One region of the Rhizobium sp. WW_1 genome, then DNA from elsewhere that is predicted to be linked to it. Evidence: riboswitches for the same ligand, from Rfam matches in the RefSeq annotation. Region 1 holds a riboswitch; the other holds the start of a gene.

The links. Region 1 has a riboswitch for cobalamin ahead of BJ928_RS20520 (DUF1636 domain-containing protein). Riboswitches for the same ligand answer to the same signal wherever they lie in the genome.
Region 2: it holds a riboswitch for cobalamin, as region 1 does, so the genes downstream of both, fdhA (formaldehyde dehydrogenase, glutathione-independent) here and BJ928_RS20520 (DUF1636 domain-containing protein) in region 1, are expected to answer to the same signal.

Annotation. Positions count from the first base shown of each region.
Region 1 covers NZ_RAIN01000006.1:502,735-506,507, forward strand. The annotation lists gene BJ928_RS20515 (FAD/NAD(P)-binding protein) at 1-1,228, shown strand, start outside; cobalamin riboswitch at 1,419-1,636, shown strand; gene BJ928_RS20520 (DUF1636 domain-containing protein) at 1,744-2,157, shown strand; gene BJ928_RS20525 (ABC transporter ATP-binding protein) at 2,167-2,946, shown strand; gene BJ928_RS20530 (ABC transporter substrate-binding protein) at 2,967-3,773, shown strand, end outside.
Region 2 covers NZ_RAIN01000004.1:304,001-307,773, forward strand. The annotation lists gene BJ928_RS14545 (hypothetical protein) at 135-722, opposite strand; gene fdhA (formaldehyde dehydrogenase, glutathione-independent) at 1,200-2,390, opposite strand; cobalamin riboswitch at 2,615-2,813, opposite strand; gene BJ928_RS14555 (beta-galactosidase) at 2,968-3,773, opposite strand, start outside.

The DNA.
Region 1 (3,773 bases):
ACTGGCCTCCGGTCATAGCAGCGAAATCTTGAACAGCCGCGTTCGCGATCTTTCCGTCTCCGCCGGCGATCCCGACGACTTCAATCAATGGCTTTCCAGCAACGCGCCTTTCCGTAGTGCCGTTCCGGCGGCAATACCCGGCTTCCTGCAGATCTTCGTGCCTAAGAGCATTTTCAGCGACTATGTCTACCAGCGCTTTTCGGAAGCCTTCTCCTCGCGGCGTGATGTTGCCGTGCAGGTCAGCAGCGAGACGGTTTTCGCACTCCGACGTGTTCGCGGTGGCCGCTTCGTCGTGGAAAGCGATGGCGCCGCCAATGCGCCATTCGATATGGTGGTGCTGGCGACCGGCTACGGCGTTGCCGATCAGGAAACGCAGGCAAGCGATCTTGTGACCGTTCCGACGGCCGTGCGCGCTCGTCGTCTCGTGTCACGACCGCATACGATCCTGCTCGGAAGCGGACTGCGCGTCGTCGACCGGCTGCTGCAGATGCGAGAGAGCGGCTATACGGGGCAGATCACCATCGTTTCGCGGCGAGGGTTCCTGCCGCAGAGCCACACGCGCAGCAATGCCGACCCGGTCTTCCCCGCCGACGAGATGCCCGGAAAGCTCAGCGAAATCGTTCGCTTCATCCGAAAGGCTTGTGCGGAGGCGGAGGCGAGCGGCCAGAGCTGGCAATCCGTCATGAATGGTTTGCGCAAGCATGCGCGATCGCTGTGGCGCTCCTTGCCGGCCGGCCAGAAGCAGCAGTTCAACCGCCATCTTCGGGCGCTTTACGACAGCCATCGCAACCGGTTGCCCGAAGCGCTGCATGTTCGTCTGAATCAGGAGATGGCCGAGGGCAACACGCAATTACGGCGTGGTCATCTCATTCGGCGGACGCCGACCGGACTGGTTTTGCGGCCCGCAGGGCGGCAGGAGACCGAGCAGCTCTATGCCGACGATGTGATCGACTGTCGATGCCAGGCGCCCGATCTGAATGCGCCTTTGCTGCGCAGCCTTATCGATGCCGGCCTTGCGGTGCCGGACGAATTGGGTCTTGGTCTCGCCGTCGATGCGACAGGCGGACTCGAGGTCAATGGCTACGCGACGGAGGGCCTCTTTGCCATCGGTCCTCTGGGGCTTGGAAGCCTCCCTGACATCGATCTCGTACCGGAGATCGTAACGCAGGCCTATGCCGCGGCCGAGGATGTGGCGGAGCGCTTCCATCCGCATTGCAAGGCGATGTAGCCGCTCCGCAACGTCTTCTCTCCAAGATCAAGGCCGCGACGCGCTTCGCCTTGCAGCGGAGATGGCGCGTGGGCGCAAATTTTTCTTGTCTTCCGTTATGTAATAACGTAACGGAAACCTATTGCCCAACCGGACCTCAGGACAAACGACATCACTTATGACATCGCCGTTGCCCACCCCTGTTTTCTATGAGATGAATAGCCCCGATGGTGCCGCCTGCGGATCGATCCCGATGGCGGCTGAAAAGGGAACACGGTGCGGATTACCCATCAGGGGCCAAGACCGTGGCTGCCCCCGCAACTGTAAGCGGAGAGCGCGTTCGCAGCACGCCACTGGCTTTATGCCGGGAAGGCGCGAACGGGCTGTGACCCGTAAGCCAGGAGACCTGCCATCGAGGATATCAACTGCAACGGACGGGGTGTTCCGATGGAAAATCAGTGGTTGGGCGAAGGCGCCGTTGTGCGCGCCGGCCCTCTATTGACTGTGCCTCCGGCGAAATCTCCGGGAGGCATCTCATGGACAAAGCAAAAGAGGCGATGCATCGGATCACCGTATGCACGAATTGCCGCCACGTCGACAGGCCGTGCCGGCCCGGCCTCGATCTCTTGAAACACCTGCAAGCGGCCATGTCCGAGGCAGGCGAAGCACTTTCCGACGATTTCAGCCTCTCGGGCAGTGTCTGCATGGCAGGCTGCGAGCGGCCATGCACGGTCGCCTTTCAGGCGAGGGCGAAAGCGACCTATCTCTTCGGCGACATCGAGGACGCGACCGATATCGGCGCCCTCGTTGCCTTCGCTCGGCTTTATCAGGATCGACCCGACGGGCTCACGCGCGAAAGCGAACGCCCAAGCGCGCTCGGCGGCAAGACGCTTGCGCGCATCCCCGCCGCCATCGTTGCGGCCGAATACCAGCCGTCGCCGTTGCAATAGGAGCCGACGATGTCCGTACGAAGCGCGCGATTGGACGCCGATGGCGTCACCTGGGGAGCCCAGAAGGGCATGCCCATCATCAGCGGCATCACATTGTCCGTCGAAGCCGGCGCCCGGCTGGCTATCATCGGTCCGAACGGGGCGGGTAAATCAACCTTGCTCCGCTGCCTTTATCGCGGTCTCAAGCCGCAGCGCGGTTCGGTGCGCCTCGACGGCGTCGATCTTTGGTCCATCGGCCCGCGAGAGGTCGCGCAGCGCATCGCCGTCGTACCGCAGGAAACACCTGACAGCTTTCCGTTCAGCGTCCGCGATGTGGTGCTGATGGGGCGCATCCCGCATCGCAAGGGCATGGCGCGCTGGAACGATCGCGACCATGACGTGACGACCGGGGCCCTGGCGCGGCTGGAGCTGGAATCTCTGGCGCTGAGGCAATTCGCGTCACTCTCAGGCGGCGAAAAGCAGCGGGCATTGATCGCACGCGCCTTAGCCCAGGAGCCGGAACTCATCATCCTCGACGAGCCGACCAATCACCTCGATATCCGGCACCAGCTCGAAATTCTGGAACTGCTCAAGGGGCTGGGGCCGACGATCGTCACGACGCTGCACGACATCAACCTTGCAGCAGACTTCGCGACACAGGTCGCCGTTATGGATTGCGGCCGGCTCACGGGGCAGGGCGAACCGGCCGAAGTCCTGACCGTCGAGCACGTATCGAACGCATTCCGTGTCGGCGCCCGCCTGCATCGCACCGATAACGGCCCGCAACGATTTTCATTCTCTCTTCGATAGTTAGATCATTGGAGTCATTCATGTTTTCTCGCATATCCTCTTCTGCAGCAGTCTTGCTTCTCGGAAGCTTGCTCGCGGGCGCGGCGCTGGCCGAACCCGTCACGGTGCGCAGCTGCAATCGCGACGTGACTTTCGACAAGGCGCCCGAGCGCGCCATCTCGAATGATGTCAACCTCACGGAAATGATGCTGGCGCTGAAGCTTCAGGATCGTATGGTCGGCTATACCGGCGTTTCCGGCTGGAAGACGCTGGACGAGAAGCTGCGCGAAGGCGTGAAAGAGCTGCCGGAGCTGTCGCCGAAATATCCGAGCAAGGAGGTGCTGCTCGGTGCCAATGCGGATTTCTTCTTTGCCGGCTGGAATTACGGCATGAAGGTGGGTGGCGAGGTGACGCCGGAAACCCTGGCTCCCCTCGGCATCAAGGTCTATGAGCTGACGGAATCCTGCATCTTCGTCATGCAGAAGAACAAGCCGACCATGGACGATATGTTCGTGGATCTCCTCAACCTCGGCAAGATTTTCCGCGTTGAGGACAGGGCGGAAGCGCTCGTTTCCGGCTATCGCAAGCAGCTTGCCGAGATTCAGGCGAAGATCGGCCATGTCGACAAGCCAACCCGCGTCTTCGTTTATGATTCCGGCGAGGAAAAGCCGTTCACTTCGGGCCGCTACGGCATTCCGACCGCGATGATAGAGGCGGCAGGCGGCGTCAACGTCATGGATGACGTCGAGAAGAGCTGGACGGAAGTCTCCTGGGAGCCGGTCATCGAGAAGAACCCGGAAGTGATCGTTATCGTCGATTATGGCCAGGTGACCGCTGCGCAGAAAATC
Region 2 (3,773 bases), on a different contig from region 1:
TGCTCCTGACCGCTCGGACTTGCCGACACTCGCGATCAGCCATAGACAAACGTGCGAGCCTGCAACAGCTCGCACGTTCGCCTCTATCAGAACGATAGTAAAGCAAAGCCCACATGAAGCAGGCTTCTTAAGTCTTATTCGGCTGCGCCAGCAGCCTTCGGCTTGCGAGTGCGCTTCGGCTTTGCTGCCTCTGCAGCGGCCGGTGCCGCTACTGGGGCAGCCTTTGCTGCGCGAGTAGCCTTCGGTGCAGCCTTGGCAGCTGCGGGCTTGACGGCGGCCGACTTTGCGGCTGCTGCTGGCTTGGCGGCCTTCGCCTTGGTCTTCGACGCCGCTGCCTTGCCTCCGGTCTTTGCCGCATTCAGAAGTGCGACACGACGCTGACGGTTCTGTTCGAGAGCCTGCCGGAAGCCGGTATCATGTTCTGCGTGATGGGCCAGATCATCGAGAAAATCTGCCACGTCCTTGACGCCATCAACAACGACATAGCTCAATCCACGACCGGCATTGACGGAATCGCGACCGACCGTCACACCGAAGCCGCCGGGAACACGCTGGAACCAAGTGGAGCGCCACTTCTTGAAGCCGGCCGCGTCACGCTCGTACTCCTCCAGATATGCCTTCTGTTCCGCCACTCGAGCACGAAATGTATCGACGACATTCCGCGTGCCAGCCTTCGGCTTATCAGCCTTTTTTGAAGTCCATTTCTCAAGAAAGTTTGCCATTGGTTCGATCTCTTCAGGTTAGCGTTCCTTGTCAAGCCGCCGTTGCTTAGGAAGCGATGACGAAGCTCCTCCGCATGGATGCCCGCATATATGTAAAGGATAGATGTATAATGGCAACATAATCCGACATTTATTGTCGATAATTAGCCACCAAAGTCGCCTCGCTGCCGCTTTTTGAGCCCGACAGGCGCGAATTTGCCGCTATCTCTCGCTGCGATCACTCGCGTCCAGCCAAGACTGGAGGCTTAGACGGGCCTTGCTGCAGCGCATATTTGCTTGAATTATCCTTTGGCGGCGCACAAGCCGGCAACTGCACGAATGGATCGGTTGATGCCGTCGCCGGTTCTTGCCGCCATTTCGTTGTTCGGCAAACTCCTATGCGTTGACCGATATGACATCGGGGGCGGAGATAGCAGCCTCCGCCCCCGTTCATATTCGCCTCGGGATCGACATGTGATCCCGATGAGCCTTTCTTCTTCAGGCCGCCCTTGTCAGCTCGCCATGCGGATCGAGCACGAACTTCGTTGCAGCGCCTTGATCGAAGCTCTCATATCCTTGTGCTGCATCTTCGAGCGAGATGATCTTGGCGTTGACGATGTCGGCAATCGGCAATCTGTCGTGCAGGATCGCCTGCATGAGTTGGCGATTATATTTAAGCACCGGCGTCTGACCCGTATGGAAGGATTGTGCCTTGGCCCAACCGAGCCCGAAGCGCAGAGACAGGCTGCCTTGCTTGGCAGCACTGTCTACGGCACCTGGGTCTTCCGTCACATACAACCCAGGAATACCGATCGAACCAGCCGCCCGAGTGATCTCCATCATCTGATTGAGCACGATTGCCGGCTGCTCGCCTCCCGAATGTCCGCGCGCTTCGAAGCCAACTGCATCGATCGCGCTATCTACCTCGTTGATGCCGACGACTTCCGCGATCATATCGCCGAGACGATCGCTCTTGGAAAGATCTATCGGCTCGAAGCCAACCTTGGCGGCATGCGCAAGTCTATCCTTGTTGAAATCACCGACCATGACGACAGCGGCACCCAGGATGCGGGCTGAAGCGGCAGCCGCCATGCCGACCGGACCTGCGCCTGCGACATAGACAGTAGAGCCGACACCGACGCCGGCACGAACGGCGCCATGAAAGCCGGTCGGCAAGATGTCCGACAGCATGGTGAGGTCACGGATTTTCGCCAGGGCCTTGTCACGGTCCGGGAATTTCAGCAGGTTGAAGTCCGCATAGGGTATCATGACATAGCGTGCCTGGCCGCCTATCCAGCCGCCCATATCGACGTAGCCGTAGGCACCGCCGGCACGCGATGGATTAACCGTCAGGCAGACGCCGGTATCCTGCGACTTGCAACAACGGCAGCGGCCGCAGGCAACATTGAACGGCACCGAGACGATATCGCCGACGTCGAGCATCTCGACATCGCTACCCTTTTCGATGATCTGTCCGGTGATCTCATGCCCGAGCACGAGGCCGGGCATCGCCGTCGTGCGTCCACGCACCATGTGCTGATCGGAGCCGCAAATATTCGTGGAGATCACCTTCAGGATCACACCATGCTCGATGCGCCGACCGTCCGGCGCCTCCAGTTTCGGATCGTCGATATCGCGAACCTCGACCTTGCCGGGCCGTAAATAGACGACGCCTCTGTTCCCAGTCATGCCATCTCCTCCTTGATTGAACGCTGGATCATGATTGCCCGAGATTTCGGGCCCTTTCGGATCGGCCCGCTCCTCAACGGGCTGAACAGCAGCAAAATCGGTCGCGGCAACCGCAAGCTTCTGCGGCGTCCGGCCGGCGCGTGCGCGACTGATATGGTGTTGCGAGATCGGAACGAAGTGAAGTCAAAACACCCGTATCCGCCTCTCGATCGCCCACCGCGATCAGTCGAGCCTGCATTCAAGGCTGGTTTCCGGGCTCGGACCTGTCCGCTCGGACACCTCGATACCTTCCCGGCTGTTCCGCCAGTGGCATCAATCGAGGCATTCGGTCCGCCACCGTTGCGGGGGCAGCACCGGCTTAAGACCGGTTTCCCAATTATCCGCCGGGGAAATCCCGACGGCACCTTGAACATGTCCAGAAGATCACGGGAGAAGGCGAGGCGCGCATAGGAAAACGACATCGGTGCCCTGTAAGACGACATCTGGCGTTTTCATGAAATCGACGCAGGAAGCGCCGCGACGCAAATGGCCGGCACGCGCGTCGGCCATTTGCGTCTTGTTGCTCGAGTGACGACGCTTAGCCGCCGTCGAGCCAAATCGCCACATCGACAGGCGCAAGCGTTCGATTGCCGACAAGGAATGTTGCACTCTGCCCTGCCGGTACTGTTGCCGCGACGCTTCCGTAATTGAAGGCGAAGTGCAGCCTTCCGCGCCGGGCAAGGCGCAGATCGCCAAGATCCGGCAAGCTGCCCACGCCGGCCCAAGCAAGCGTGTCACCCATCAACTTCAACAGGAACTCGTCACGCGGCAGCGTGGCGCAGTAGCGTGCGACATCATTGCCGATCACCGCCGGGGAATCCGAGCGATACTCTCCCTGGAATGTCGCAAGCACGGTTTCCGATGTCCGGATCGTTTCGCGCCAGACGGAGGTCTGGTGACTCGCATTGCCGTAAAGGACGGTCTCGGACTGAAAGGCCGGCAAGGATTCGACACGCGTGACGCGGAAATCGAGGAGGTCGCCCAGTATGCCCGGCGGCAGATCAGCGGGGATGTGCATGTCGCGCGTCTTGCTGCCGCTGCGAGGCCCGAACAGCACCTTGGCGCCGGAGGTCTTGAGCCGTGCAATGAAGTCCGGATCGGGAATGACGAGATCGGGTGCGAGCACCAGCCTATATTCCTCGAGATCGGAATGCTGTCCGATGAAATCGACATCGACACCGAGGCGAGAGACAGCCGAATACCAGTCGAGCGCAAGGGCGGAAGCAGCGTAGTCGCGCCCCTGCGGCAAGGCACGGGTCGCGAAACGCGAGTCGTAATCGAGCAGCAGTGCCACCGAAGCCTTGCCGCGCATCTCGCCCTTCGGCAGCCGTTTCATCTCGGCGA